DNA from 3 places in the Thalassotalea sediminis genome. Region 1 is predicted to be linked to each of the others. Evidence: predicted binding sites of a transcription regulator. Region 1 holds the regulator's gene; each other region holds the start of a gene.
What was found. Region 1 encodes FliA, which starts transcription of late flagellar genes. Its sites were predicted from a motif close to CTAAAGNTNNNNNNNNNNNNGCCGATA; they were not measured.

Region 1 (10,806 bases):
TGGCGCCTTGATGCGTTAATGAAGAAAACATCAAAATAGGAATTGGAGAATGCTTCATTATTTGCTTAACAGCTTCAATGCCGTTTAGCAACGGCATCTCGATGTCCATCGTAATAACATCTGGCTTCAAAGTCTTTGCTTTTTCTACCGCTTCGATGCCATTAACAGCAACATCTATAACCGTTAAGTTCTTATCGTTATTAATTATGTCAGTGACTCGTCGTCTAAAAAAACTTGAATCATCAACAACCAGAACTTTATAGGTCATTTAATATCTCTTTTGCGTGTTGTTATCGTTAATTATGAACGCAATTTCTTATTTACGGCAGATTTTTTTGCATAATATTTAAGCATACTAGGCACATCAATTATCAAGGCAATGCCACCATCACTTGTAATAGTTGCACCTGCCATACCAGGCGTACCATGTAATAAGCGGTCAAGGGGTTTAATAACTACTTCCTCTTGACCAATTAAGCTATCTACGACAAACCCCACTTGCTGTGCGCCAATTTGCACAATAACAACATGACCTTTATCGCGTGGTTTTTCCTGAAAATCTCTAACTAACCACTGATCAAGATAGAATAATGGTATCGCTTTCTCTCTTACTATAATGGTAAGTTGACCATCAACAACATTTGTATTTGTTAGGTCAAGATGGAAAATTTCATTTACCCCTGCAAGCGGTAAAGCAAACGTTTGTTCACCAACAACAACCATTAAAGTAGGTAATATCGCAAGCGTTAGTGGCACTTTTATCTCAAGTACCGTACCAATACCAAGTTCAGAATCAATGTTAACCGTGCCGTTTAACTGAGTGATTTTTGTTTTTACAACATCCATCCCTACGCCTCGCCCTGAGACCTCAGAAATTTCAGTTTTTGTTGAGAAACCTGGTGCAAATATTAGATTGAATGCATCTTGATCAGACATTCTTGCCGCAGCATCTGCATCGAGCACACCACGTTCAATAGCAATTTCTTTTAATTTTTCGGCATTCATCCCTGCACCATCATCTCTAATGGTTAACAGAATATGATCACCTTCTTGTGAAGCCGATAAAATAACGGTGCCTTCTCTCGGCTTACCGTTTTCTTCACGCACGCTTGGTATTTCAATACCGTGATCAACAGAGTTTCGTACTAAATGCACCAGTGGATCGGCAAGTGCTTCAACTAAGTTCTTATCTAAATCGGTTTCTTCACCCTCTAGAATTAACTTAATCTCTTTATTCAAGCTACGAGCAAGGTCACGTACAACGCGCGGAAATCGGCCAAAAACCTTTTTAATTGGTTGCATGCGGGTTTTCATCACCGCACCTTGCAAATCGGTTGTTACGGCATCCAAATTAGACACAGCTTTGGTCAGCTCTTCGTCTTCTTTTGTCATGCCTAGGCTCGTCAAACGATTACGCACTAACACCAACTCACCGACCATATTCATAATTTGATCAAGTCGTTGCGTATCAACCCGCACCGTAGTTTCACCTTGTGGCGCATTTTGCTTGTCTGCTGGCTTTTTAGCTGGCGCATTTGCTGCAGGTTTAGCCGCAGCAGCAGGGGTAGGTTTTTCTACAGGTTTAGGCGTTGGTGCCGGTGCTGCTGTTTTTGCGGCTTCAACAGGTTTTTGATTGCCCGTTTGCGGCGCATTACCCTTACCATGAATTTCATCTAATAAGCTTTCAAACTCGTCATCATTTATTTCGTCGCTATTCGTAGACGCTTTACTCGCGCCTACATTAGATGCAAACGCACCTTGACCATGTAATTCGTCTAATAAGCTTTCAAACTCATCATCTGTTATATCATCACCAGAACCTGCCGCGCTTGATTTTGGCGCTTCAGGTTCAGTTGCTGCTGTGGGTGAACCACCACCATGAAGCTCATCTAATAATCGCTCAAATTCGTCTTCGGTCATTTCGTCTGACGACGATGCAGCATCTGAGGGCTCTGGTTCAGTCGGCGCTGCTGCTACGGGTTCTTCCACTGCAGGCGCAGCTTCCTCAGCGCCTTCTGGTACACTTAATCGGTGCAATTCTGCTAACAACGCTGGGTCTGCTGGTACTAATGGTTCACGCGCTTGTACTAAAGCAAACATATCGTTTACCGTGTCTAAGCCTTGCAGAATAACATCCATTAGTTCAGGCGTTACGCTTCGTTGGCCGTTTCGCAGAATATCGAAAATATTTTCCGCACCATGACAAACGTCAACGAGTTCAGTTAATGCTAAGAAACCTGCGCCGCCTTTTACCGTATGAAATCCACGGAAAATAGCATTCAATAAATCAGCATTATCTGGATCATTCTCTAACTCTACGAGTTGCTCAGATAAGCTTTCAAGTATTTCACCAGCTTCGATCAGAAAGTCTTGAAGAATTTCTTCATCTGCTTCGTATGACATCCAGCAACTCCTATTAGAATCCTAAACTCGATAAAAGATCATCAACATCGTCTTGATCGGCAACTACGTCATCGCGTTTATCTTTATTGACGATTGGGCCTTCAACTAGGTTTTCACCCACAGACGGTTTACTAGTATTTTCCATGCCTTCACTTGTGACACCAAAGGCTGTCAGCATATTAATTAAACTATCTTCAACTTCACGAACAAGATCAATAACTTTACGTATCACCTGCCCAGTTAAATCTTGGAAATCTTGCGCCATTAACACGTCTGTCATAAGACCATGCATTCGTGTTGTTTCACGATCCGTTGTTTTTAGCAGTGCATCAATATCATGGCATAACGATTTAAACTCACCCACATCTAAATTGTTGTGCATAAGCTTGGTCCACAGCGGTTTTACTGTGCTAATTTGATGTTGAATTGTGTCGACCACCGGAAAAATTGACTCAACCGCGTCCATGGTTTTATTTGCGGCATCTTCCGTTCGACTGATAACATAATTAAGTCGCTCTTTGGCATCAGGTATATCCGCGGTAGCTAAATCATTCAATCGTGAATCTAATTGAAAATTCATCAATGAATCATGAAGTTGACGTGTTAACTTACCAATTTCGGCGAACAATTCAGAATTGATTGGATTTTGAATTTCTGCAATCAATTCATCTGCTTTTTCTTGTTGATCAGTTTCTAAATACTCAACCAACAGCTTTGCCTGTTCCAATGAAACATGGACACTGTTATTTATACTCATGCAACGTCCTTACGCAACAATTCGTTATTAACCTAAACGCTCGAAAATCTTATCAAGTTTAGTTTTTAACGTAGCCGCAGTAAAAGGCTTGACGATATAACCATTAACGCCTGCTTGTGCAGCCATTACGATTTGTTCTTTTTTCGCTTCCGCTGTAACCATCAATACCGGTATATGCGATAAGCTAGCGTCTGCTCGTATTGCTTTGAGTAAATCGATACCTTGCATCCCTGGCATATTCCAATCTGTCACAACAAAATCAAAATCACCTTCTTTAAGCATCGGTAATGCAGTACTGCCGTCATCTGCTTCTTGAATATTAGTGAAACCTAAATCACGTAATAAGTTTTTTACGATACGTCTCATTGTTGAAAAATCATCAACAACAAGTACTTTCATATTTTTATCCAAGGCACCCTCCAGGGACTTATTTCAAAATGCTTATAAATATATTGTACTTAACTTTGCCAAGATTGCATACGCGCTTTTAACCGATGTAATGCTTGACTATGAATTTGGCTGACTCGAGATTCGCTAACATCAAGGACTTGACCAATTTCACGTAAATTCAATTCTTCATCATAATACAGAGACAGTACTAAAGCTTCTCGCTCTGGTAAAGTAGTTATACACTCTGATAATGATTTTTTAAACACTACATGTTCTATATCTTGATATGGATCAGCATTGTTTTTATCTTCAAAGCTTGAGACCGCGTCTTCACTCACGCCCAAATCATCGATGCCAATGATTTTGCCACAATTTACTTCGTTAAGAATATGATGGTACTCATTCAGCGAAATATCAAGTTTTTCAGCAACTTCAACATCAGAAACATCTCTACCTAGTTCTGATTCGAGTGTTTTTATGGCATCACTCACCATTCTGCTGTTTTTATGTACTGATCTTGGAGTCCAATCACCTCGACGTATTTCGTCAAGCATTGCACCACGAATACGAATACCAGCAAAGGTTTCAAAGCTTGCGCCTTTGGTATTATCAAAGTTATTTGCAGCTTCCAACAAACCAATCATGCCTGATTGAATCAGATCATCCACGATAACGCTGGCTGGAAGTCGAGCAAGGAGATGATATGCAATACGCTTTACTAAACTGCTATGTTGTTCAAGCAACGCAGTTTTATCTATTTGCGAACCGTATGCACTGGCTTTAACCAAAATTGCTTACCTTTCGTGTTAGCTTTCAATTAGCTGTTCTATAAAAAACTCTAAATGACCAGAAGCATGATTCGGTACTGGCCATTTAATAATTTTATTGGCTAGCGCTGTAAATGCTCTTGATGCAGGTGAATCCGGAAAAGCTTCAACAATAGCTTGCTGTTTTCTTACTGCTTTACGAATATTCTCATCAAAGGGAATAACCCCTACAAGCTCAAGCGCAACATCTAAAAATCGCTCCGAGACCTTTGATAACTTACCAAAGAGTTGTTGCCCTTCTTTTGGGCTGCGTACCATATTTGCAACAACTTTAAATTTAAATACTTCGTGATCTCTGCTAAGCAATTTCATGAGTGCGTAACAGTCAGTAATAGAGGTAGGTTCATCACAGACAACTAATAATACATCTTGGGCTGCACGTGCAAAGCTCAACACCATATCTGATATGCCCGCTGCTGTATCAACGATTAAAACGTCAAACTGCGTTTGCATATCGCTAAAGGCGCGAATTAAACCTGCATGTTCTGATGGCGTAAGATCAACCATTGATTGCGTACCCGATGTAGCCGGAATAATTTTTATCCCTGCGGGGCCTTCTATGATTATATCGTCAAGTTCACACTCGCCTGACATGACATGTGACAAGTTGCGTTTTACACGTAAACCCAACATTACATCAACATTTGCCAAGCCTAAATCGGCATCTAATACGAGAACTCTTTTTCCAAGTTGTGCTAGGGCAATAGACGTATTAAGTGACACATTTGTTTTACCAACACCACCTTTACCACCAGAAACTGCTATGACTTTTATTTGGTTTTGCTGTTGCATTTTTCGTAAGCCACTTGCCTGATCTATCATTCACATTACTCTAATTAAACATCAAAAATATTTTACATGCCAACTGCCATTGAGTTTGGCATTGGTCGCCACGAATTGTGGCCATTCAATTTCGTTGCAAGTCTATCTGCAAGCGTAACCAACTTTTCAGCATTTGCAACTTTAATATCTTCTGGAACTCTTTGTCCATCAGTAAGATAACCTATTGCGAGACCATTTTGTATAGAAGTTGCAATTATTTCACCAACGCTCAAGCTTTCATCAAGTTTTGTATAAATACAACCCGCTAGTGGTACTTTTTTAAAGCGGTCTACATTTTCTTGCATAACACGTTGTTGTGTATTTGCTGATAATACCAAGTAGTTGCGAATTCTAACACGAGAGCTTGCGAGTAAGTTAGTTAGATGTTCAGTTAAGCGCATGTCTCTTTGGCCCATACCCGCAGTATCAATAAGGACTAACTTCTTGTTTGAGAATTGTTGCAATAATGTATCTAGTTCAGCACCTTCTTTCGCAAGTTTAACTTGGCAGCCAATAATTCTGCCGTAGGTCGTCAACTGTTCAAAACCAGCAATACGATAACTATCTGTAGAAATCATTGCTACTTGATCTGCACCATGAATTTGCGCAAAACGTGCAGCCAACTTGGCTATTGTAGTGGTTTTGCCTACACCTGTTGGGCCGACAAGCGATACTACACCACCGCGATGAATGATTTCATTATTGGTAGTATGCAATTGACTTGCAAGTAATTGTTTTGCTTGCTGCCAAGCTTCTGCTTCATTTTCATAATGAGGTAAGTAACTTGCTACTTGATCAGCAACGTCTTCTGTAATGCCCATCGCCATTAAACGATTCACTAAAAAGGCTTTCGCTGGGTTTTTCTGTGCCATGTCTTGCCACATTAACCCAGAAATTTGATGTTCAAGTAATTGACGAATAGATGACATTTCTTGACGCATCGCTTCTATCTCATCAGACGCATGCGTCGGTTTAACACTCGCTTGTGTATTAACAGGTGCAACGTCATTATTAAAGTTCGCCGCTGGCGCTTCCTTGAGATCGCTTTGTGTAGACGTTTGGCTTGCCATCGCATTTTCACCAGATTCTACTGTTGGGGCTACTTGATGTGCACCTTGCTCTAACCGATCGGTAAAATTCTTTAATTGTTGCTCTATATCTAAGGCATGTTGCTGTTGATGTGCTGGAGAAGTTTGCACAGGTGTCGCTTTTCCGGCCGATGACTTTTGCTGACGTTGTAGCAATGCAGCAAGGCTATCAGCAGGTGGTTGAGATGACTCAGCAACATCTTGTGGGGCAACAGTAGCTGAACGTTGTTCACTCATTTGTTGTTGGCCAATTGACACGACATCGTTAGAAATTTCACGTGTAGATTGAGGTACAGCTTCAGGTGCAGTAGGTACTTGTTGACTGTAATCCACTGCCGCCATTAATTCGACACCCTCAGGAATTTTTTTATTTGACATGATGACCGCGTCAGCACCTAACTCATGCTTTATTTGCTCTAAAGCAGTTCTCATATCTTTTGCAACAAAACGTCTAATCTTCACGTTGACCCCTTACCGACACATCACGGCGTTACTTGTCTAAATTGTTAATGCTTCGACGATGTTCAATCCAAATAAACGTGCTTACTGACCAATAGAACTGACAATCTTAATCTGTTTATCGTCAGGTACTTCTTGATAAGAAATAACACGTAAGCCTGGAATCGTGTATTTAACAAACTTAGCGAGTACAGTGCGTAACATTCCCGAAGTTAGCAATATTGGCGTATCCCCTTCCATTTCTTGCTGTTGTGCACCTTCGGTAAGCGACGTTTGTAATCTTTCAGCTAAGCCAGGTTCTATACCTGCACCATCGTCTCCTGCCATTTGCATTGACTGGTGCAACATTTGTTCCAACTCTGGTGACAAAGTTATGACGGGTATCTCTTGAACCGAACCAACAAGGTCTTGAATAATAAATTTCCGTAATGTAATACGCACTGCTGCTGTTAAAATATCTGTATCTTGACTTTTCGGTCCATACTCAACAAGTGTTTGAACTATGCTACGCATATCTCTAACAGCAACACCTTCATTCATTAAGTTTTGTAATACTTTGACCACCGTGCCTAACGTCAATACTTCAGGAATAAGCCCTTCCACAAGTTTCGGATAGTTTTTAGCAAGCATATCAAGTAAATTTTGAACCTCTTCATGCCCAAGCAATTGTGCTGCATTATTCGTCAGTACTTGGCTTAAGTGGGTTGCCAGTACCGTTGCTGAATCCACTACGGTATAACCTAACGCTTGTGCTTGTTCACGTTGTGCTTGAGTAATCCACACTGCATCAAGACCAAACGCGGGATCTTTTGTCGCGATACCATCAAGTTTTCCATACACTTGACCAGGGTTGATGGCAAGATCGTGATCATGTCGAATTTCTGCTGCGCCTACTGTTACACCCATTAGTGATATTTGATAAGAATTAGGATCTAAGTCTAAGTTATCGCGAATGTGTACAGCCGGCACCAAGAAGCCAAATTCTTGAGAAAGTTTTTTCCTAACCCCTTTAATACGATTTAATAGTTCACCGCCTTGTCCTTTATCAACAAGTGGAATTAATCGATAACCAATTTCTAAGCCAACAATATCAACTGGGTTAACATCATCCCAGTCTAGTTCTTTAACTTCTTGTTGTTTTTGAGCCGTTTCTACTTCAGCAACTTCTTTCGCTTTTGCTTCATCGTCTGCTTTGGTTTTCTTAAATTTAGTAGTGAGATACGCACCGCCAGCAATTAATACTGCAAAGGTTAAAAAAGCAAAGTGTGGCATACCAGGTACGACACCCATCACAAACATTACAGAAGCAGCGATATAAAGAGATTTTTCTTGGCCCAGCTGATTGCTTACTTGAGAGCCCATGTCTTGGCTAGTATTTTGACGCGTTACAACAATTGCCGTAGCTACAGAAAGTAATAACCCTGGAATTTGCGCCACTAAACCGTCACCAATAGTCAACAATGTATACACTTCAACCGCATTATCAAAAGTCAAATCATGTTGCACCATACCAATGACTAACCCGCCAATAATATTAATAAATAATATAAGAATACCGGCGATGGCATCACCCTTTACAAACTTACTTGCACCATCCATCGAACCATAAAAATCAGCTTCACTAGTTACTTCGATACGGCGTTCACGCGCTTCTTCAGCGTTAATAAAGCCAGCATTAAGATCGGCATCAATTGCCATTTGCTTACCTGGCATTGCATCTAACGTGAAACGCGCTGTTACTTCTGATATACGACCAGCACCTTTAGTAACAACAATAAAATTAATAATAATCAAGATTAGAAAGACCACTAAGCCGACCGCATAATTGCCACCAATAACAACAGAGCCGAATGCCTCAATCACTTTACCCGCAGCATCTGGTCCCTCATGACCTTCTAAAAGTACAACCCTTGTACTTGCTACGTTTAGTGCTAACCGAAGAATAGTTGCAATAAGTAATACGGAAGGAAATGAACCAAATTCTAATGGTTTTAGAGTGTAAACAGTGATAAGAAGCACCACGAGCGCAAGCGCGATATTGAAAGAAAAGAGAACATCTAACAACATTGCAGGCATGGGTAAAATAACCATACCAAGAATCGCTACAACCAGAAGGGGTGTTCCCGCTCCGGCAAAAACGCTAAACTTCTTTTGTTTTAATTGATTGAAATGTGCTGCTAATTGCATTTAATCATCACGATAGTTTTTTGACGCATACCGCAATTTTGCAAATTTCAGACCAAGTAAAACGTCCGTTGAAAAATTATTTTTTAATGCTAGGGGTCTGGTGAACTTTAGCGATGAAATTTTGTTTGATAAACGCGAAAGGTCAACAGATGCTACTAAGGACTAGTATTTAAAATCGTCTGGTATCGGCAGGTTTTTCGCCAATGGTACTGGACGCTTTGCTTTACCTTTTCTAAATTCTTCCAGTTGATAAACAAATGCGAGTACCTGTGCGACTGCAGCAAACAGTTCTTCTGGAATTTCTTCATCTACTTCTGCGGTATAATAAAGTGAACGAGCGAGTGCAGGAGAGGCCAGTATTTCAACACCATGTTCTTTGGCTATTGTTCGAATATGTATCGCCATTTCATCAATGCCTTTGGCAATGACTCTAGGGGCGCCCCCTAAATCAGTGTCATATTTTATCGCAATTGAATAATGTGTTGGGTTAGTGATCACAACATCAGAGTTTGGCACTTCCGCCATTTGTCGACGTTGTGACATTTCATATTGTGTGCGACGAATTCGTCCTTTATTCTCCGGACTACCTTCAGAGTTTTTTAACTCGTCTTTAATTTCTTGCTTAGTCATTTTTAGTTGTCGTATATGATCCCATTTTTGATAAGGCGCATCGACAGCAACAATCACAACTAAAGATAAGCTCAACGCCAAAAACATCCAAAGTAATAAATCTACGGCATGAGCGAAGTTAAGTGGGATCGCTTCAATACTTAACGCCAATATTTGATCAAACAATCCAACTAATAATAAATAAGCGCTGAGTACAACGACAAAAAATTTCAGCAATGACTTGATTAATTCAACCCATGCTTTGACACCAAACATACGCTTAAACCCCGCAATAGGAGAAAGCTTACTTGCTTTTGGTGCCATGGCCTCCCAGGAGAAATTCATGCCTCCGAGTAAGATATTGCCAATAAATGCCGCTACCATGATAATAAAAAACATCCAGCCAACGGGTACAGATAATGAATAAACGGCATCGCCAATAAGGCCAAATAGTTTATTGAGGTCCATCACTTCTTCTCGTGAGAGCGTGAATAATCTTTTCATTATCGATGAAAGACTGGTAACCAGTGCGCTACCTGTCATCATCAGTGCAACTGCACTACCAACAAGGACAAACATGGTGCCTAAGTCTTTAGAGCGGGCAATCTGGCCTTTCTTTCGAGCGTCTGAAAGCTTTTTCCCCGTCGGTTCTTCGGTTTTTTCACCAGAATCAGATTCAGCCAAACTATGCTCCCCTACAATCGATAAGATGACAGGTAAGATCTAAGGCTCTTTGCCATTGCAATTCAAAGTGTAATAAAAAGTTGCCCATAGTAAGCCACATAATGAGCAAACCCGAACACATGGTAATAGGAAAACCGATAGCAAATATATTTAGCTGAGGAGCAGCTCGGGTCATAATACCAAAAGAGAAATTAATTAATAACATTGCCGTTAAGGGGGCCATTGCAAGTGACAGTGCAGTGGCAAACATCCATGCGCCCCATTCCACTAAATCACGAAATTTTGTTGACGAAAACTCTTCTAAAGGAATAGGCAACGTAGTAAAGCTCGTCGTGACAAATTGTAAATAAGCCAAATGCCCATCCATTGCCCAAAATAATAGTGTTGAAAGTATTAAAAAGAACTGACCAACAGCAGGTACGTTCATACCACTGGCAGGGTCAACCAAAGAAGCGAAGCCAAGACCGGTTTGCATCGCAATAATTTGGCCGGCTATGGTAAAAGTATTTACCACTAAGTTAGTAACCATACCCATCATAGCGCCAATCAATGTTTGTTCAGCGACAAGTAATACCATTTC
Region 2 (10,806 bases), 1.3 Mb from region 1:
AGAAATGTGGTTAATTTTTGTCTTAATAAGCAAAAAGTTAAAAACCCTTCTATTATTAACTGGTAGTAGTAAAAGTTAAGGAGCAACATGCAGTTACCGCAGCCTATTTATGAAAACTTACCTTATTTTTACTTTATTATCAGTGGCGCACTTGTGTCGATGGGAGATAAGAGTCAGGTCTTTATTTTTTCTGCTGTTATTTTCTATGCCGCCGCTTGTATCGTATTGGTGAAAAGATCTGCATTTCGTAGACTGGATAAACAATATCGTAAAAGTAACAAACATTGGTTACCTGAACTCATATATGAGTACTTGCCTTTTGTGTATGTTGCTATTGGCATCTTCATCTTGCTTATAGGCATTCAAGGAATATTACAGTTTGTTGCTTTTACACTTATCGTTTGGGCAGTGAGGAACTTAATTTGCCGTAGGCAAAATCGTAATAGAAGGCAATCATTATTTTAATAATTGCCAGGAATAACCTTAGTTTTCTGCTAGTTCTTTCTCGTCCACTGGTAAAGGCCAGCCACCTAATGTTTGCCATTTGTTAACGATATGACAGTATAATTGTGCTGTTTTTTCTGTATCGTATAAAGCCGAATGTGCTTCTTTATTATCAAAATCAAGGCCTGCAGCCTGACAGGCTTTTGCCAATACAGTTTGTCCGAGCGCTAAGCCTGCAAGAGTGGTGGTATCGAAGCTAACAAAGGGATGAAAAGGTGTGCGTTTAATTGAGCACCGTTCAGTGGCAGCATTAACAAATCCTAAATCAAAAGCGGCGTTGTGAGCGACCATAATTGCGCGTTTACAGCCTGCAGCTTTCATCTTTTTTCGAATTAATTTAAAGATAGCTTTTAATGCTTCACTTTCTTCAACCGCACCCCTCAAAGGGTTTGTTGGGTCGATACCGGTGAACTCTAATGCGGCGGGCTCCAAATTAGCACCTTCAAAAGGTTCAATATTGAAATGAATGGTTTCGTCTAAAGACAATAAACCAGTGCTTTCATCAAAAGTGAGGGTTGTTGCAGCTATTTCTAAGAGCGCGTCTGTCTGTGCGTTAAATCCTGCGGTTTCAACATCTACGACAACAGGAAAGTAACCTCTGAAGCGATCGGCAAACTTAAAAGATGTTAAAGGGGCTACGCTCTGATGTTCACTATTACTCTTGATGGTCATTAATTACTGGTTTCTTTATGTTAATATTTGCCGATATTATCGCAGATAATTTTACTGAAAACTAACGCACTTTTAATTCAATATCCAATCTATGTAGTAATGATGTTTACTTAAGTCACTAAATTATATGAATGCTGGATGAAAATTATACATTCAGACAAACAAACGCTAATATGAGTAAATAGTTTGTAAAGAAATTTTATTGTCTGCCGATAAAGGTTTTAAGCCAAGAAAATTGAATAGTGATTATGAAAAAAATACTTATTGCTGCATCAATCGCCTTATTTGTAAGCCAAGCAAATGCTAGTATTCGCCAATATCAAGCAGATATTGCAAGTTCAAAATGGCAACTTGTTGATGAATCTAGACTTCAGTGTACGTTGGCTCATCAAATTCCAAATTATGGTGAAGCTAAGTTTTATGCAAAAGCCAATAGAAATTCTAATATGATGTTTGAGTTAGATATGCTTGGGCTACCTGATAATTATTCATTAGCGGAAGTGCGTACGGTTGCCCCTAAGTGGCGTCCTGGTAGAGCAGGTAGAACACTCGCTAACATGAAACTACATAAGCAATTTTCGCCCGATTTACCCAAGAAAGTAGCGTGGACCTTATTAACCGAACTTGAAAAAGGTATGTCGCCAACGTTTTATTACAATGATTGGTATAATGATCACGATAAGGTATCAGTAGGGCTGTCAACGTCACGGTTTCATAAAGCATATCAAGAATTTGTTTCATGTGTGGGTAACTTATTGAATTACAGCTTCGATGATATTTCATACACCGTGTTAAATTTTGAATTTGGTAGCGATAAATTTACCAAGTCTTCTAAACGTAAAATAAACATGATCCGTGAATATCTATCATTAGATCAAGAACTCGAGATTGTTTTGATAGATGGCTTTACTGATAGTTATGGTGGCAGAAATACAAACCAAAAAACCTCAGAAAAACGTGCCAATAAAATTCGTCAGTACTTTGTTGACAATGGTATTGACCCGAGTCGAATAGAAGCAACAGGTTACGGAGAAAAACGGCATATTGCATCGAACCAAACCGTGTTAGGTCGTGCGAAAAACCGTAGAGTAGTGATCAGGATGGATAAGCCATAATAGACAAGGTTTAGTATTGAAGGCCTCTATGTTAAGAGGCCTTTTTTTTGGTCCGCTGTATATTTTCATAAAATATGAAGAAACAGAAACCCGCTACTACGCCCCATAAATGTGCATCAATTGCAACATCAGCATTTATCATACTTGCTACTTGTTTACTGGCGCCAAAGAGTTGTTCATGGGTCACTTTTACAATTAAGCCAATAAGTAAAAGGTAACCTGTTTTATCTTTATTTTTAATGTCATGTAATGTGCCCCATAAAAATACGGCATGCAATACACCAGATAAGCCAACATATCGCACTAACTCCGGTGAACTTATATAAACACCAGTACTTACGACAATTGCAGAGAAGAAGAGTAATACTGGAAACATTACGCCATGATGAAAACGACGGTGCAATAAAAAAAGTAATGCTAATGCTGCCATATTTAGTAACAAGTGATTAAAATTTGTGTGTAATAAGTGACAGGTTAATAAACGCCATAATTGACCATTTTCAAGAGAAGAACGTTTAAATTCAAAGAGTTGATAAAAATATTCATTAAATGTATACGCGACGATGCAGACAATAAAAAGTAAAATAGGGTAAAGATCTGTTTTGCGCAGCGTTATGAGTGATTGCATAAGTTAGATAGCATATAGTTATTTAGCAATTATCATACATTGAGTGTAACTAAGGTGCGTGATAATGTGTCGTTGTTTTTACCTAGTTCGTTAGTTTCTGATTATCATGAATAAAATACAAGCACTTATTTATGTCTAGAGTTATCTGTCAGCGTTGTCAAAAGCCACAAGTAAGCTGTATTTGTCAGCTTTTCGTTGCAGTTGATAATGATATTGACGTGATCGTGTTACAGCATCCAAGTGAAGTAAAGCAGAATAAAGGGAGTGTTACGCTTTTAAAAGAGTCGTTAAGCCACTGTACTGTTATTCAAGGGGAAGTATTTTCAGATAATGCAATGTACCAAGCATTAGTTACAGATTTAAGCGCGGAGACAGCATTATTGTATCCGAGTGACAAAGCTGTACTTGCGAATGAATTGACAATGATAAGTGCTCAGGAGGCGACAACAAAAGTGCAGATTAAACGGTTGATTTTACTCGATGGTACCTGGAAAAAAGCTTATCGTATGTATATGTCAAATCCAGCATTACATGACCTGAACCATTTAACACTGCCTGATGACATCGAATGTATGTATGAAGCGAGAAGTACAAAGAAAAAAGGTGCTTTATCTACGTTAGAAGCAGCCTGTCACGCGTTGTCACAGCTCGAATACAATGCTATAAAATACCAACCCTTATTACATAGTTTTAAGCGCTTTAATCAACAGCTTTTAGCTAATCGACCACCACTTTCATGAGGACATCGCTTTTGTTTAAGTTGTATCATTTTAAATCCTTCGCTTTTAGCACCTTTTTGCTGTGTAGTACCTACCAAAGTTGGGCTGGGTCAAGTAAAGTTCAGGTACAAGAAGACCGAGAGCCGGAAGCTGCAACTGGTATTATTGCTAAAGAAGCCGTGATAGCTGACAAATTTATGGTTGCAACGGCAAACCCTTATGCAACACAAAGTGGATACAATATTTTAAAGCAAGGTGGTAGTGCGGTAGATGCCGCGATTGCAGTGCAATTAGTCTTAACATTAGTGGAACCTCAGTCTTCAGGCATTGGTGGTGGCGCGTTTATGTTGCATTGGGACAAAGAAAAGCAAAACCTTACAACGTTTGACGGCAGGGAAGTGGCACCAAAGCATGCTACATCAGATATATTTTTAGATAAAAATGGTCAAGCGATCCCATGGATTCAAGCTGTGGTAGGCGGTCGCTCTGTTGGCGTCCCTGGAGTTCTTGCTGCTTTAAAGCTGGCTCATGAAAAGCATGGAGTACTACCTTGGAAAGCACTATTTACTGACGCAATTGCATTGGCTGAAAATGGCTTTCGTGTTACTCCTCGTTTACAAAAGCTTGTAGAAATGCAATATAACCCTGGCATTACTAAACTCGAAAGCATTCATCAGTATTTTTTTCCTAATGGTAAGGCGATTCAGGCTGGAGATTTACTGGTCAATAAAAAGCTTGCTAAGGTATATAGAAGCCTCGCAGAAAAAGGTATAACGCCATTTTACCAAGGTTGGATTGCTAAAAGCATTGTTAATGCCGTACAAAATTCATCGATAGCACCAGGTAAACTTTCAATCGATGATTTAGCAAACTACCAACCGAGGGAAATTTCACCTGTTTGCGGTAATTATCGCCAGTATCAAGTTTGCGGCATGGCACCACCAAGCTCTGGTGGAATTGCGGTTATCCAAATATTAAAGCAACTTGAACCCTATAAATTAGGTGAGCTACCATTTTCTGATGCCAGAACGGTACATTTATTTACGCAAAGCTCAAGGCTCGCATTTGCTGATCGTGCAAAATATGTAGCAGATGACACTTTTGTTGATGTGCCAATAAAAACACTGGTTAGTGACGATTATTTAGCAAGGCGTAGCAAACTTATCGATGTTAAAAAAGATATGGGAAAAGCTACCGCTGGAGAGTTACCTAATGTTGCTCAACGTGGTGATAACCTCTCTATGGAATTACCTTCAACTAGCCATATCTCAATTGTTGATGCAAAAGGCAATGCGGTATCGATGACGACAAGTATTGAAATGGCTTTTGGTTCAGCAGTAATGACTGAAGGGTTTATTTTGAACAACCAGTTAACGGACTTTTCATTAGCGCCGATAATGAATGGTAAACCTGTTGCTAATCGCTTAGAAGCAAATAAACGCCCGAGAAGCTCTATGGCACCAACCATGGTTTTTGAAAAGGATAAATTAAGGCTTGTTGTAGGCTCCCCAGGTGGAAGCCGTATTATCAATTATGTAGCGCAGACTATTATGGGCGTATTAGATTGGAAGCTTGATCCACAACAAGCGATTAATCTGCCAAAAATAACCAATAGAAACCGAATCACGGCATTAGAAAAAGGAACGTCAATTACACAACTAGCTAGTGCGTTAAGAAATAAAGGCCACAAGGTATCTATACGTGATTTAAATAGTGGTGTTCAAGCGATTGTGGTTGATGATGGTAGCCTTATTGGTGGCGCAGACCCTAGGAGAGAGGGGACTGTCAAAGGAGAATAATAAAAAGGCCTGTTCAGCAGGCCTTTTTACATGTGATGAGGTCAAACGTTAAAATGGATCTTTTAAAATTTTATCAATAACCCAAGTATCGTCTTTTTGTATAAGTGAAATACGCTTAACATCTTTAAGTATTTCATCATGGTACGTTCCATTGAAATATACCGTTATAACGGCGGCATCTTTAAATTGTTCTCGCACTTTTACACCTGTATCGTCAGGCTTTATCTCTACTTTATCGTAAGACATATTAAACAAGTGACGAGCAACGGCACTTGGCGATTTATAATGTAAGATGATTCTCGCTAACTTAGGTGAACATACAGAAGCAGCCTTTTTAACATCTTTTTCATTATAAAGGGCATGAAAAAAAGCAATTGCAATTTTTTCAGGGTTGTCTAACTCTTTTATTTCATCTTTGTTACCACCGCAAGCTGTCAGTAACATAAGACAAGGCAGAATGATAGCGACTAAATATTTTTTCATAACAATAGGAACATAAAATAATATATGACTTGCAATCATACATTATTTTAGCCAATAAAAAAGGCGCTATAAGCGCCTTTTTTGTATTAGTTACCAGTGTTTACTGAACTAACTCTTTATCTGAAAACGTATCTGTGAATAAAGCACTCGATAAGTAACGCTCTGCTGAGCTTGGTAAAATTACCACAATATTCTTATCTTTGTTTTCAGGCTTTTCAGCTAAACGCTTAGCAGCAACGACTGCAGCGCCAGAAGAAATACCAGCTAAGATACCTTCTTGTTTCATTAATTCATGTGCCATCGCCATTGCATCTTCATTAGATACTTGCTCGACAGCGTCAATGAGTTCTAAATCTAAATTTCCTGGGATGAAACCTGCACCAATACCTTGTATTTTATGAGGGCCAGGCTTGAGTTCTTCACCGGCCATTTTTTGACTAATAACAGGTGAATCAGTAGGTTCAACAGCAACTGAAAGAACGTCTTTACCTTTAACTTTTTTTAAGTAACGACTAACACCCGTAATTGTGCCGCCTGTTCCTACACCCGCCACAAAAATATCAACATTGCCGTCAGTGTCTTCCCAAATTTCAGGGCCAGTAGTTTTTTCGTGAATTTCTGGGTTTGCTGGATTATCAAATTGGCCTAATAATACGTATTTATCAGGTGCAGAATCCTTGATTTCTTGAGCTTTAGCGATAGCACCACCCATACCTTTTGCACCATCTGTTAACTCCAACTTAGCACCTAATGCTGCCAATAATTTACGACGTTCTAAACTCATTGTCGCTGGCATCGTTAGTGTAATTGCATAACCACGTGCTGCAGCAACAAAGGCAAGTGCAATACCTGTGTTTCCACTTGTTGGCTCAATTATCTCTTTGCCTTCAACAAGTTCGCCACGCTTCTCTGCATCCCAAATCATGTTTGCACCAATGCGGCATTTAACGCTAAAACTTGGATTGCGAGCTTCTACTTTTGCAAAAACGTTTCCAGAGGTAACGCGGTTAAGTTTTACAAGCGGCGTATTACCAATTGCAGTTGAGTTATCTTTAAAAATATTCGCCATGTGCGCATCCTTTATTCTTGCTTAGTCAAACTAGACAAGCTTTTCGAATTAATAATCGTTAATACATTTGTTATTTTAGTATTCTACAGATTAATAGTAGACTTAATTAAAAGAAACAGAAGTGCCGATTCGTTATATCTTATATTCTAAAAAGTAATAGATAAGTCACTTATTAAACAAAAAGAATAATACTAAGCTTATGGATGAAAAACAAAAGATCACAACTTCTCCTGCAAATGATGGCATACAGCAGGCTTCAACACTGACTAAAGAAGAAACGCGCACAATTTTGACGCCATTTGCATTTGAAATAAACAAGACATTATTTGGTTTACCATTAGCCGTGCCATGGAAAAGGGCACTGGCGTTGCTTATTGACTTTATTTTTATCGCTATACTTGCAGAAACACCAGGTGAACTTCTAGCATTCTTAGTTGCATTGACCTTCTTTCGCTTAGGCAGTAAAAAGCGAGCACAAGCAATGGGTAAAAAAATGGGGCTTAGGCGTGTATTGCTCCGGTTTATCGGCGTAATTATTATTTTTGTTGTGCTAATTGATGCAGTACCCCCAATGTTTTCTGCGGATTATTGGCAATCAGAAACTGTAGAGACCACACAAACTGAGGTTGCGTCAACGACAGACCTTAATTCGTCTATCGCTGAAGAAACATTCTATAAAGGCGTAGAGTGGTCTAAGGGCGTTATTAAAGACTTAGGTCTAAGCTTTGGTTGGGCGGCTCTTTATTTCTCAGTGTTAACGGCAATATGGCATGGACAAACGCCCGGTAAAAGGTTACTGAATATTCGCGTGGTTCAATTAGATGGTACACCTTTGTCGGTGTGGGATAGCTTTGGTCGTTATGGTGGATATGGCGCAGGTTTAGCAACAGGGTTACTTGGCTTTTTGCAAATTTATTGGGATCCAAATAGACAAGCGATTCACGACAAAATATCGTCAACAATTGTCATTGATGTTATCGCAGCAGAGCGACTTGAACATCCAGCAAAAAGTGCTGGATTTAGTAACAAAGCACCTTAGAGAGAACACTATGAGTTATAAGAAATATTATTGCTTATGAAAACGTCTCAGGTAATAAAGATGGTATCACTCAAGTTAAATCAACGAGTGAATTATTGAAAGATTAAATGAAGGTATCAACGGCGTATTTTAAAGACGGGAAGTGGACTGAACCGGAAACACGTATGTACTACCGAAGTTTAAAACAGGTTATTTTTAAATAAAGAAAAGGGAGCGTTAAAATGCTCCCTTTTTTGTGTTGGTGCACACTAAGTTAAGGCAACCAAGCGTAACTTATTTTGGTAAAAAATGTGCGTTGTTCACGTGTTAAGCGATCAAGGTAATCATCTTGATAACTTGAATCTGAATACCCGAGATAAAAAACAGTTTGTGGGTTTAATTTATAGGCATAAATTAGCTGTGTTGATAGGTCGTTATTGCGTTCAGATACACCAATATAAGGGTTATTACTCGCATTTCTATCGATATCGCTATAAACGACATTTAACTTTAAGTAACTATGTACATTAAATTGATAGGAAAGGCGTAATTCTGAAAGTTTGGCATGGTAAACGTTATTACTATCTGCTTCTAACGTTGCATCAGTGTAATAGAACTCGCCAGATAACTTCTCTGTAAAGCTATACGTCGCCCCTGCAAAGATTTCTTGATAATCGCCAATACGATTATTGTTGTAGTCAATCTTGTCGCCAATAATGAATTCTGCTTGTAATAATAAATTATTATCAGGCTCTATTTGACCATATAACGTCAGTGTTTTTTCGGTAAACAGGGAGGTGTTGTTGTCAATGTCTAACATACTCTCGTCGTGACGTAAGCCTATTTTATCGTCATAGTTTATGATAACTTCAAAGTAAGATTGCATCGGCCCATCAACGCCAACTAGGGACTGTAAGTTTTTTTCGAGTAGTTCGCCATTTTCGTTGTGTTTTATTTGCCAACTTCCACTTACTTTAACTTCTTGCCAAGGGGTATGTTCATCACCATAGAAAAATCTATCGAGTGCTAGCTTATTTGATTGATAGTCAGCAAGTGTCATAAATCCTAAATCGGCACGAAAATCTTTACCAACTCGTTTATGTTCAAAAAGGAATTCCCAATATTCAGAACTGTGATCATAGCTCGCTATGATTGCTTGATCGCTAAAGTCGTTCTGCTTATTACTTCGATGTACTTGTTCTGTAAAAGCACAATTGCCAAAATCACAATTGATTTGCTCAGGCTTATTACAGTCATTAAAGTCGTCACCATAGCAAAAACTTTGGTACAGGTCTGCAGGATATTGCGTGTTTGAACCGAGCAGCTGTGCTTTTATTTGATTAGATTCATCAATGCGGTAATTACCATCTAAACCAACAACGTAGTTATGGTAATTATCGGCATCGCGAAGTGTTGATATCGCACCAATTGAAAAGTCGTCAGTAATATCGTAGCGATAGCGCATTGCCGCTGAGTGACTTTCTTGTGCTAACGAGGCGATATTTGAACCTGTGTTCCCAGGTACGATAAAATTTGTTTCTGTGTCGTTGGTAACGAATATACCATAACTATGACTACCTTCGGTTCCTGTTAACTTTGCACCATAATCAGGATCTGCGATGTTTCGTGTATAAACTAAGTCAAAGTTCGAGCTGAAGTAGTCGGCATTGTCGAGGAAAAAAGGGCGCTTTTCATCATAAAACAAAGAAAACGTTTTATTTATCGTCAACTGCCCTGTATCAGACTCCACGGTTGAAAAATCTGGATTTATCGTTGCATTGAGTAAGTTGTTACTATTTATGTTCCATCGAACATCTAAACCTGCATCAATATCGTTCTTACTGTGCCATGCATCGTTCGGTACATATATATCTCTAGTGTCATTTCGACTTGCAACAATAGCAGGCGTTAACATTAAGTTTTTACTGGCTTTTGCATCTTTAAAACCTGAAATTTCAGGTGATTGGCATAACCAACAGTCATTATTACGATCTATCTCTTGGTTTGATATTCTCAGCTTTGTGTCGCCAGGATACAGCCTAACCAATTCAAATGCCCATGTTTTGACGTCATCGGTATTTTCGAAATTTAAAATCCGATATGGGATTGCCATTTCAACTTGGTAGCCATCATCAATGATCTTTCCATATGAATCCCAAATACCATCCCACGATCTATTCGCAGTTTGTGTCATTTCATTATTAATACCGTCGTGTTGAACACCAAATCCATTAACAAAGAACTCATAATTTAAGCGTCGTGTATTAAAAGTATCTAACTTAATACCAACAATATCATCTGACCATCTAGAGTCTCGATCGCCTAAGAATGCTTTTACTTTTTCGTTACTTCTTGTTTTTGCTATAAAAGATAGGTAGATAAATTCGCCGTTCTCTACAATATACGCAACGGTTGAAACTGGACTAGGTTTGTTATTCCATGGGCTATTGACGATAGACATTGGAATTTTTCTGGCGTTTTGCCAAATTTCATCCGTTAACTCACCATCAATTTTTGCTGTTGCTTCGACATGTGGAATTTTATACTTTGACTGTGCTTCAGCATGAAGAGGGGTACTACATAATATTAGTGAAATCTTCAACAGTATTATGGCGCAGTATTTATAGGATAACTGCATTCTTGCTCCAAATTATTATTGTTTTAATGGTTCGGTTTTTTACCGAAAGTCCTTTTGAGCAGCGATTTTTACAAATTTTACAGTTTTTAACAATGTTTTATCATAAAAAAAGCCACAATAAATTGCGGCTCTTTCATGTTTATTTGCGTAGTTAATTTACG
Region 3 (10,806 bases), 1.3 Mb from region 1:
CGTAAAAGATGCGACTATTACAATTGTTCACGAACCATCAGGTACTACAAAAGTCTTGAAGGTAAATGAATCTGGTGCGTTCTCTGCTAGAGGTCTGCGCGTAGGTGGTCCATACAGTGTTACAATTGATTCCGATACGCATAAAGATAAAAAACTTGAAGGCATCTATATTACATTAGGTGATGTTTTTCGTATAAATGAAACATTGTCTAGTGAAGATATCGAGCGTATTGCTGTTACTGGAGCCGGTGAATTCTTTGACCCATCTAAAGGTTCATCAAGTATTTTTAGTGGCGACGCATTAACTAAATCACCAGCGTTTAACCGTGACTTAAAAGACATTGTTCGCCAAAACCCAATGGCTGTAGTGGGTAATGATGGTGTTTCGCTATCATTAGCAGGCTCAAACCCTCGCTACAATAGCTTGGCTGTAGACGGTGTAAACTTAAATGATGACTTTGGTTTAGCAGGTAATGGCTATCCTACAGAACGTTCACCAATTTCTTTTGATTCAATTGATCAAATTAGCGTTGCTGTTGCTCCTTTTACCGCGAAAGAAGGTGGCTTCTCGGGTGGTAAAATTAGTGTTGTTACTAAGTCGGGTACCAATGAGTTTCATGGCTCTATGTTTATGGAAAAGGCAAAAGATGCATGGGCAGGAGATCCTGAAAACCCTGAAACGGGTGATGACATTGACTTAAGTTTTGACGAAGAGTCTTGGGGGGCTACGTTAGGCGGTCCAATTATCAAAGATAAATTATTCTTCTTTGCTTCTTATGAAACTTACGAGTCGCCAAGTTCTGTTGATAAAGGCCCATCTGGTGCAAATGTTGCAAATACAGTAGATCAAGTTTCTCAAGCGGAAGTTGATCGCGTTGTTAGTATTGCACAATCAAAATATGGTTATGATGCAGGCAGTTGGAATAATTCTATTCCATTAGAAGATGAAAAATATTCATTAAAATTAGACTGGAATATTAATGTTGACCACCGTACATCATTTACTTATTCACATGGATTTAGTAACAGTGCTGGTAACCAGGGTGCAGGACGTTCTGATGATTTATATTTATCATCTCATTGGTACAACCGCTCAAATGAATTTGACACGTATGTAGGTCAATTATTCTCAAACTGGAACCAAGACTTTTCTACTGAATTCAAAGTGTCATATAAAGAATCGGTGAACGGTCAAGTGCCTTTAGGCGGCTTAGACTTCGGTGAAGTGAAAATTGAAACGATAAACGGTGGAGAAATAATGCTTGGTGCCGATGACAGTCGTCATGCAAACAAGCTTACCAATGAAACATTTCAGGTTCGTGCAAGTGGTGAGTATTTATACGAAGACCACGCGATTTCATTCGGTTGGGAGTATGAATCTGTTGATGTATATAACATTTTTATGCAGCATTATTTAGGATCTTGGTACTTTAACAGCATTGATGATTTTGAAAATGGTGTAGCCGATTGGTTTGAATATCAAAACAACCCAAGTTTAAACCGTGATGATGCAGCAGCGTCATTCAGTTTAAGTAATCATGCGTTATACGTTGAAGATAGTTGGGATATTTCCGACACATTCAATCTAACTTATGGTTTACGATATGAATTAACCACTAACTCAGATAAGCCAAATGCAAACCAAGGCTTTAAGGATCGTTATGGCTACTCAAACGATGAAAACTTAGATGGTTTAGATTTATTTATGCCACGTGTTGCATTCACATGGGATGCTACTGATGAGCTTACTATTCGCGGTGGCTTTGGGCGCTTTAGTGGTGGTCGTCCGAATGTATTTATCTCAAATGCGTTCACAAATGATGGTAGTCGAATAGCGTTATACAGAACATTTGGTGACGCTATTGCTGAAAATACTTTTTTACAAAATGCTGATCCAAATAGCATTCCACAACATGCACAAGATCAAATTGCTAATTCAGTGTTAGGTGGACCAAACTCTAACATTGATATGATTGATCCTAACTTTAAAATCCCAACAACTTGGCAGTATAGCTTAGCAGCAGATTATGTTGCTGATTTCTCTGCGATTGGCTTAGGTGAAGATTGGCGTTTAAGTGCAGAAGTATTATATAAAGATAATGAAAGAGACATGATTTGGTCTGATTTATCACGTACGTTAGATACCTCAAAAGGTAACAACGGTTATACGGTTGAAGGTCGTCCGATTTATACTTTTGCTGATCCAAGCCGAGATGCTCGTGATGTTATGTTAACAAATACCTCTGGTGGTCATTCGTTAATTGAAACCTTTAGTTTAGCGAAAAGCTGGGATAATGGTTTTAAAGCAAACTTCTCTTATACACATTCATCAATTACGAACAAAATTGATGCAACGGGTACTACAACCAATACTGCGTATAACTATAACCCAGTGATAGATCCGGAAAACCCAGAAGTGGGTACATCTGCATACGAAGTTAAGCATAGATTAACGCTTAATTTATCGTATAACACTGAAATCATTGAAGGCTACAACACAGCATTTCATATGTTTTGGGAACGTAAAGCAGGTAGACCATACAGCAACTTACTTGGCTGGAACAATCGTGACGGTATCTCAGGTGAGCTTGACCTAACCAGCGCAAACTTACCATACGTACCAACCGGTGCTGACGATGCTGCGGTAGATTTCGTTAACGGTTTAAGTTACGACGAAGTGATGGCTGAATTTAGTAAAGTAGGTATTTCATCTGGTGGTGGATACGTTGCTAAGAATGGATTCAGAGCGCCGTGGACTACAACGTTGGATCTTAGATTAGAACAAGAAATTCCAGGCTTTATGGAAGGTCACAAAGGCTTAATTTACTTTGATATTAAAAACGCGCTAGCTATCTTTGATAAAGATGCAGCACGTATGTATCAATTGCCATTTGGTCAATCTGCAACAGAAGTTATTGATTATAGCATTAATGATGCAGGTCAATATGTATATGAAAGTGCTAATGTTAGCCAAGGTGAATCGCCTGTTGAGTGGAAAGATCGTGAGTCTACTTGGTCTATGAAAATTGGTATTAAGTACGTTTTCTAAGTTGAGTTAACACACGTTAAAAAGCCAACAGATTATCTGTTGGCTTTTTTTATGGAATTCGTTAAGATAAAACCTGACCAATTGGTTAATTTATTTTAAGGTTGTACATGCAAAAGAATAAGAATACCCCAAGTATTGATGCGTTAGTAGATGCTGCAAAGATTGCTTATAACAGTGCATACGCGCCATATAGTCAATTTCAGGTAGGCGCAAGTTTGCTTACAAAAGATAATCAAGTCTTCAATGGCTGCAATGTTGAAAATGCGTCGTATGGTTTAGGTGTCTGTGCAGAACGTAATTGTATTGCTAATGCTGTTGTGCATGGATGTCAAACCTTTACTCACCTTGTTGTTTACACTGAACAGGAAAAGCTTACGCCCCCTTGCGGTGCTTGTAGACAAGTTATTGCTGAGTTCATGCTTCCAGAAGCAAAAATCACGTCTGTAAATCACTTGAATCAAAGGAAAGAATGGTCGGTAGCCCAACTATTACCGGACGCGTTTTTACCTAGAGACTTAACATAAGGAGTCACTCATGTTACCTCAAGAAATAATACGTCTAAAACGTGATGGTAAGCCACTTAGCACTGTGCAGATAAATTTTTTTGCATCAGGGTTAGTTGATGGTTCATTTAACGATGCACAAGTGGGTGCAATGGCAATGGCTATTTTCCAAAACGGTATGGCAACCGAAGAAGTTATTGCATTAACCGATAATATGATGCGCTCCGGCGATGTTTTATCATGGCCTGAGTTAGACGGCCCAGTCGTTGATAAACATTCTACAGGAGGTGTAGGTGATAAAGTAAGCTTTATGTTAGCAGCTATTGTTGCCTCTTGTGGTGTTTATGTCCCTATGATCTCAGGTCGAGGGCTAGGGCATACAGGTGGTACATCTGACAAATTAGAAAGTATTACCGGCGTAGACATTCAACCAAGTGTTGCACGCTTCAAACAGTTAGTAAAAGAAAATAATATGGCGATTATTACTCAAACTGATCGCTTAGCACCCGCAGATAAAAGACTGTATTCCATTCGTGATGTAACGGCTACGGTTGAGTCTATTCCTTTGATTACAGCGTCTATTTTGTCAAAAAAACTTGCTGCTGGGTTAGATTCTTTAGTTATGGACATTAAAGTGGGTAATGGGGCTATGATGTCTGATCTGGAAAATGCGCAGGCATTAGCCAAATCAATTGTGAGTGTCGCTAATGGTGCCGGCGTTAGTACACAAGCTATAATTACAGACATGAATCAAGTACTAGGGTTTACTGCTGGCAATGCGCTAGAAATGGTTGAAACGGCAGATTATTTAACTGGGGCTAATCGTTGCCCAAGGTTACATGGTGTAACAGTAGAGTTGGCGTGTGCGATGTTAATAAGTGCCGGTGTGACTCAAGACAAAGGCAGCGCTGAAGCTTTAGTTGAAAAGGCACTTTCTTCTGGAGAAGCTGCAGAGCGATTTAACCGCATGATTGCACAATTAGGTGGGCCTGCTGATTTTATTGCCGATCCTTGGAAAATGATGAAAAAAGCTAAGGTAGTTCACGAGATTCTAGCGCCGGTAAGTGGCTACGTCAGTAAAATGGATACACGAGCAATAGGTATGCTAGTTGTGGCGATGAAAGGCGGTAGAACAGCAAATGGTCAACAAATAGATCATAGTGTAGGGTTTGATGCTATTTTACCTATTGGTACGAAAGTAAGTGAAGGTGATGTAGTCGCTCGCTGTCATGCAAATAGTGCAGAAGAGGTTAAACAAGTAAGTCAGGGCTATATCGATGCTTTAACATTTGCTGACAGTGCTCCTGAGCAAACACTCATTTATCAACATATTGTTTAAAACGTCCTCTGAAATTAAAAGCACTTTTTTTGTCTACTCAAAACCACCTCTATGGAGGTGGTGATCGTGCTGTCAGGGCTTCGCCTGTAAAGCTTATTTTTAAAAGTTCAAGTATCTTTTTAATGTTAAATTGCAGTGATGGAGCTTCTCGACACATACGAGTGGTGTGACGAGCATTGGTCATCGGGAAACAATCAATTTTTCCTCCGTAATGCTTATCGGCACACCGACAATATAAAGAGATAAACAATAATTGAAAGTATTTTACGATGAAACTCAGTAAACGCTGAAAGACATAAGCGCCGTTACAGGTAGTCATGTCAAAGCCAACTGATATGCTGGTGGATTATTTACTAAAAACTTCATCTTTTCTATAAAGTTATTTGTTCTTTAGCCGATAGTAAGTTGTCAGCAGCATTGTAGTGAAATAACTTTGACTAAAATAGTAACAACGCATAATCCGCTAATAGAGGAAGCACAATTAGGTCAACGCCTGAATGAATCGGTGCGTACGCCTGGTCATAGCGATTTTTCGTTAATGCTAGCGATGTTAGTTGAAGATGTGCGCATGCATAGTCAGTTTCAACTACCTCATGATGATATCAATGAACCCGAAATAAATGATGACAAGCTCAGAAATCATTTTTCACTGCCTCCCAAAGCACCTATGGCATTAACAGACCTCACGCAAATTTCTCAATATGGTCAAGCTGACTTGGTTGAGCAAGGGTTACTGTCGAGTGTGCATTTATCGAATGCACTTAATGAAAAGGCCATTGCTTTTAGAAATGACAAGCGACATATTCCAAGCAATATTATCGAAAATACAAATCTATACTGCCAACTCAAACATAAAAATGCTGATGCATTGCCGAGTAAACGTAAAGAATTCGATGCTAAGTCTTGGATACAATCATTGCAAAATACTATTGTCAACGCGCCAATTGTTGAACAAATGATTTAATAGCTAAAATTGGTGGTTAAAAATGAGCTAAATTATCACCTCTATAGTTCATTCAATCATGCAACTTATCGCTAACCTTCAATGGTTCAAGGTATTAATTTGGTATATTTACACCTAATAAGTTCTCTAATTACATTAGGTTAGCAGTTAACCTGTTATGATAACTTTCAGCCTCTCTTGATGAGAGGCAAAAGTAGGGCGTTAACAATCTAGCGCTAATTTATCTACGGTGGCTGAACAGGCTGGTAAAAACGTTTCTAAAAAATAACTGACCTCAGGTAAGTCTTGTTTTAATTCATCAAGCTTTCGGCCTAAACGCTCTTCTACATGGTCAAATTCATGGTTATTATGATTAAGCTCATCAACGGCTTTTATATAAGCTACAAGAATGTCAGCGGCCTTGACGAGTGCCTTATATGCTGGATCAACATGATCTTGAACAATAATATCGTAAAAAATGGATTGAAACTCTTCAGGTAATGATTGCAAGCATTCGCGTTCAGCGTGCGATTCAATCTTTTTAAATTCTCTCGCAATTTCCGGATTAGCGTATTTGGTTGGCGAAACAATATCGCCATAACGGGTTTCGCTTGCTTCATGATAAAGCGCTATCGTAGCGGCTCTATCTGGATTGATAGTACCACCAAATTTTTGGTTTTTTATCACCGCTAGCAAATGCGCGACTATGGCTACTTGGTGTGAATGTTCAGCGACATTTTCGGGCTTAACACAAAACATTAACGCCCAACGTTTTATTAAAGGCATGCGGAACATCCATGCTAAAAACGTACTTTGTTTCTTCGATTTTAGCTTTGCCATTAGAGCCCCTTTTTATGCTTGTTTATAGGTACTAAAAAAATGTTTGATCCGTTCTAATGCTGGTATCAGTTCATCTTCATGCGGTAAGAAAACCAAACGGAAATAATTTTTTTGTGAAATATTAAAGCCACTGCCGTGCACGACAAGTATCTTTTCTTGTTTTAGTAAATCAAGTACCATTTTTTCGTCGTTGGTAATGTTAAATTTATCAGCATCTACTTTGACAAATAGATACAAAGCACCCATTGCTGCATTACAAGATAAACCGTCAATTTCATTTATCATCTTATGGGCAATATTACGCTGTTTAATGAGTCGGCCATTCCCAGTAATTAATTCATTGATACTTTGGTAACCACCTAGTGCGGTTTGTATAGCATGTTGGCAAGGGACGTTGGCGCAAAGTCGCATTGAAGCCAGTATATTTAAGCCTTCTAAAAAGTCTTCTGCGTGCAGCTTTGGTCCTGTAATGACCATCCAACCGGCTCTAAAACCTGCGATACGATAATTTTTTGAAAGCCCTCCCATTGTAATGATAAGTACATCACTGGCTAAGCTTGCTGTAGGAATATGCTTTGCGTCATCGTATAAAATTTTGTCGTAGATTTCGTCACTAAAAACAATGAGTTGATGTTTTCGTGCTAACGCTAGTAAGCCTTGTAACACTTCTTCTGAATAGACTGAACCTGTTGGGTTATTTGGGTTAATTAATACAAGCGCTTTTGTATTTTTATTAATTTTGCTTTCAATATCAGCTAAGTTTGGATACCAGTGATTGTCTTCATCACATTGGTAATGCACAGGTGAGCCACCAGATAACGACACTGCTGCCGTCCAAAGTGGATAATCAGGTGCTGGTATTAACACTTCATCACCATCATTTAATAAGCCTTGCATGGCCATAACGATTAACTCGCTAACACCATTGCCAATGAAAATATCATCAACATTTAAGCCAAGAATTCCATTTTGCTGAAAATATTGCATTACTGCGACACGAGCAGAATATATACCTTTAGAGTCACAATATCCTTGTGCTGTAGGTAAGTTGTGAATAACGTCTTTTAAAATATCATCAGGTGCTTCAAAACCAAACGGTGCGGGATTACCGATATTTAATTTTAAAATCTTATGTCCTTCGTCTTCTAAACGTCGGGCTTCCGCCGCAATCTGTCCTCTAATTTCGTAACAGACATTATTGAGTTTGGAAGATTTTTTGACATTTTGCATTATTGACTACTTTACCTAAATTGTGGATTTTAATTACTTCCTATTGTTGCCAATTATTTACAGTATTGAAACAGTTACTTGCATTTTTTTTATAGCCTTTTATCCGAAAGTCTATAATCTTGTTATTAACATAGCTTTTTGGAGGGTGTTATGCCATTACCTCTACTTTGGTTGGGTGCTGCGGCGGTATCTGCATTAGCCATTAAAGAATTGTCTGATGACCGGAAAAAACAACAACAGCGCCGTATTAGGTACGCAAAACCACAGCGTTTGAAAGATTTAGCTAGGCATGAATTTCCTGTGGCTATTTATCCTTCTGACTTAATGTCTACCGAACAAGCCGTAAAACCTGAAATAGGATCTTTAGTCTGTTGTGGCATCGGAGGGTTACTCGATCATACTGGCATATGGGTTGATGATGACACCATTATTGAGCTTGATGGTGAGGGACTTATTAAGCCTATATCATTAGCGCGCTTCACGAAAGAACGTTCAGGTAATCAAGTTTTTATTGCATGTGATTCAAGTGCTAAACCTATTGCGTGCGAATACGCAGCGGAGCGAGCTATTTCACAAATTTACCAATATCGCGACTACCATTTAATTGAAAATAATTGTCATCAATTTATCTGGCAATGCTTTTCACCGAATGGTGAAAAGATCACAACGTTTAAATCATTAAATCTTAAATTAGCGCAAAAATTTGATAAAACAATTTATTGGGATTTACTTGATGCATAAGTCTTTCATGTTTTACTGAATGCAGTACACTATCTTCCATTGTTAATAAACCATTACATAGACTTTTGAAAATACTGCTTCGATCTTTTATAGCGATAGCATTTCTGGGTATATTGGTGCTTGTTACACTGATATTTTCTGCTTTACAGTCTCAACCCAAAAATGTGCAATTACATCAAATATCTCCAGAGGGTGCTAAACAAAGCCAACAGTTACTTAAAAAATTAGTGGCTAGCGGTAAAACGCAAGGGCATCAACAAATACGTATAACAAAAGATGAGTTAGATGGTCTAGCTGCACTACTGCATCGTGCTTTGCCACATGTCGCCGCTAATGCCGTACTAAACAAGCAGCACCTGACATTGTTCTCTACAATTACCTTGCCATTACCAGACATTATTAAACACCTTAATGTATCAATTGTTATATTACCTTCAAAAGAAGGACTAAAAGTTAAGGAGTTTTCTGCCGGCCACTTAACGATAAATGGTCGTTATTTTATTTCAACACTAAGTTATTTCGTTGATGTTTTTATTAAACCCAACCTGCTTAGTGATATGTTGGCAATGATTAAAAAAGTAGGTGTAAATGCGTCTTATGTAGAAGCTGACTTATACATGGATAACCGTCTAATAGATCGAAATAATGATAACTCGGTATTAATAAAACTTAGAGACGATCTTGCACTGTTTGGTGACGCTAAGGAGATTAAACTTTACTATCAAGTTTTGGCAAACTTTGCAGAAACGCAAAAAATGAAAAGTTCAATCGCAGGGTATATTCGTGAAGTGTTTTTATTTGCTCAACAAAGGACTCACTCAGAAATTGATACCAATGCACTATTACAGAATCAATCGGCGATTATGGCGCTTGTGATTTATTTTGGTACAGATAGATTTGAAATGCTGGTGGGTGACATTATAGGTGATAATGTTGCGCAAATTACCCGTCGTAATCGCATACGCTACAACACGCGTCTACAAGGACGTAAGGATTTACAAAAACACTTTATTTACTCAATGGCACTACAAATGTTTAGTAGTTTAGGTGCTAGCGATGCTATTGGTGAGTACAAAGAGTTTCTGGACAGTAATGGCGGAGGTTCAGGCTTTAGTTTTGCTGATTTAATGGCTGATAGGGCAGGTACGCGTTTAGCTAAAATCGTTGTTGCGAATGAAGGTAAAGCGTTACAAGCACAAACAATTTTAACCAACATAACCGACGAATCTCTATTGCCCAGCATAGAGGGGCTAGATGAAGGAATATCGCAACAAGAGTTTGTCAAAGTTTATCAAGGAATTAATCATAAAGGCTACCAACAAACATTACGTGACATAGACGCTCGTATTGAATCATTACCCTTGTACCAGCTAGGCTGGTAAAAGAAATTGCAGCTTTATTTAACGTGGCTCCCCTGATCTGATTTGAACAGGCGACACATGCAAGTTTAAAACAGTACAGTCCACCGCATTAGCGGTAGTGTTTAATTAAAAGGGATAGTACCTTAGATATAAAAAAAAGCCGCAATAAATTGCAGCTTTTCTTAAAGTAGCTCCCCTGATCTGATTTGAACAGGCGACACATGCAAGTTTAAAACAGTACAGTCCACCGCATTAGCGGTAGTGTTTAATTAAAAGGGATAGTACCTTAGATATAAAAAAAAGCCGCAATAAATTGCAGCTTTTCTTAATGTGGCTCCCCTGATCTGATTTGAACAGGCGACACATGCAAGTTTAAAACAGTACAGTCCACCGCATTAGCGATAGTGTTTAATTAAAAGGGATAGTACCGTAGACATAAAAAAAGCCGCAATAAATTGCAGCTTTTCTTAATGTGGCTCCCCTGGTCTGATTTGAACAGGCGACACATGCAAGTTTAAAACAATACAGTCCACCGCATTAGCGGTAGTGTTTAATTAAAAGGGATAGTACCTTAGATATAAAAAAAGCCGCAATAAATTGCAGCTTTTCTTAAAGTGGCTCCCCTGGTCTGATTTGAACAGGCGACACATGCAAGTTTAAAACAGTACAGTCCACCGCATTAGCGGTAGTGTTTAATTAAAAGGGATAGTACCGTAGATATAAAAAAAGCCGCAATAAATTGCAGCTTTTCTTAATGTGGCTCCCCTGGTCTGATTTGAACAGACGACACATGGATTAAC

Region 2: QUE09_RS07025 (flagellar protein MotY) is a predicted target of FliA. The motif match lies at 1,365-1,391, and genes of this name have one in related genera.
Region 3: QUE09_RS07315 (VC2046/SO_2500 family protein) is a predicted target of FliA. The motif match lies at 5,265-5,291, and genes of this name have one in related genera.

The regions. Positions count from the first base shown of each region.
Region 1 covers NZ_AP027361.1:2,895,125-2,905,930, forward strand. The annotation lists gene QUE09_RS13300 (protein-glutamate methylesterase/protein-glutamine glutaminase) at 1-268, opposite strand, end outside; gene QUE09_RS13305 (chemotaxis protein CheA) at 301-2,403, opposite strand; gene QUE09_RS13310 (protein phosphatase CheZ) at 2,417-3,160, opposite strand; gene cheY (chemotaxis response regulator CheY) at 3,188-3,571, opposite strand; gene QUE09_RS13320 (RNA polymerase sigma factor FliA) at 3,619-4,341, opposite strand; gene QUE09_RS13325 (MinD/ParA family protein) at 4,357-5,199, opposite strand; gene flhF (flagellar biosynthesis GTPase FlhF) at 5,232-6,749, opposite strand; gene flhA (flagellar biosynthesis protein FlhA) at 6,831-8,933, opposite strand; gene flhB (flagellar biosynthesis protein FlhB) at 9,096-10,226, opposite strand; gene fliR (flagellar biosynthetic protein FliR) at 10,228-10,806, opposite strand, start outside.
Region 2 covers NZ_AP027361.1:1,555,893-1,566,698, forward strand. The annotation lists gene QUE09_RS07015 (hypothetical protein) at 88-465, shown strand; gene rnt (ribonuclease T) at 484-1,176, opposite strand; gene QUE09_RS07025 (flagellar protein MotY) at 1,425-2,291, shown strand; gene rrtA (rhombosortase) at 2,323-2,919, opposite strand; gene QUE09_RS07035 (tRNA-uridine aminocarboxypropyltransferase) at 3,051-3,659, shown strand; gene ggt (gamma-glutamyltransferase) at 3,671-5,437, shown strand; gene QUE09_RS07045 (outer membrane protein assembly factor BamD) at 5,486-5,920, opposite strand; gene cysK (cysteine synthase A) at 6,021-6,989, opposite strand; gene QUE09_RS07055 (RDD family protein) at 7,189-8,028, shown strand; gene QUE09_RS07060 (carbohydrate binding family 9 domain-containing protein) at 8,282-10,645, opposite strand.
Region 3 covers NZ_AP027361.1:1,616,117-1,626,922, forward strand. The annotation lists gene QUE09_RS07295 (TonB-dependent receptor) at 1-3,049, shown strand, start outside; gene cdd (cytidine deaminase) at 3,157-3,573, shown strand; gene deoA (thymidine phosphorylase) at 3,584-4,891, shown strand; gene QUE09_RS07310 (hypothetical protein) at 4,941-5,210, opposite strand; gene QUE09_RS07315 (VC2046/SO_2500 family protein) at 5,325-5,855, shown strand; gene yfbR (5'-deoxynucleotidase) at 6,057-6,674, opposite strand; gene QUE09_RS07325 (pyridoxal phosphate-dependent aminotransferase) at 6,687-7,904, opposite strand; gene QUE09_RS07330 (hypothetical protein) at 8,055-8,645, shown strand; gene QUE09_RS07335 (YfiM family lipoprotein) at 8,762-10,027, shown strand; tRNA gene QUE09_RS07340 (tRNA-Asn) at 10,764-10,806, opposite strand, start outside.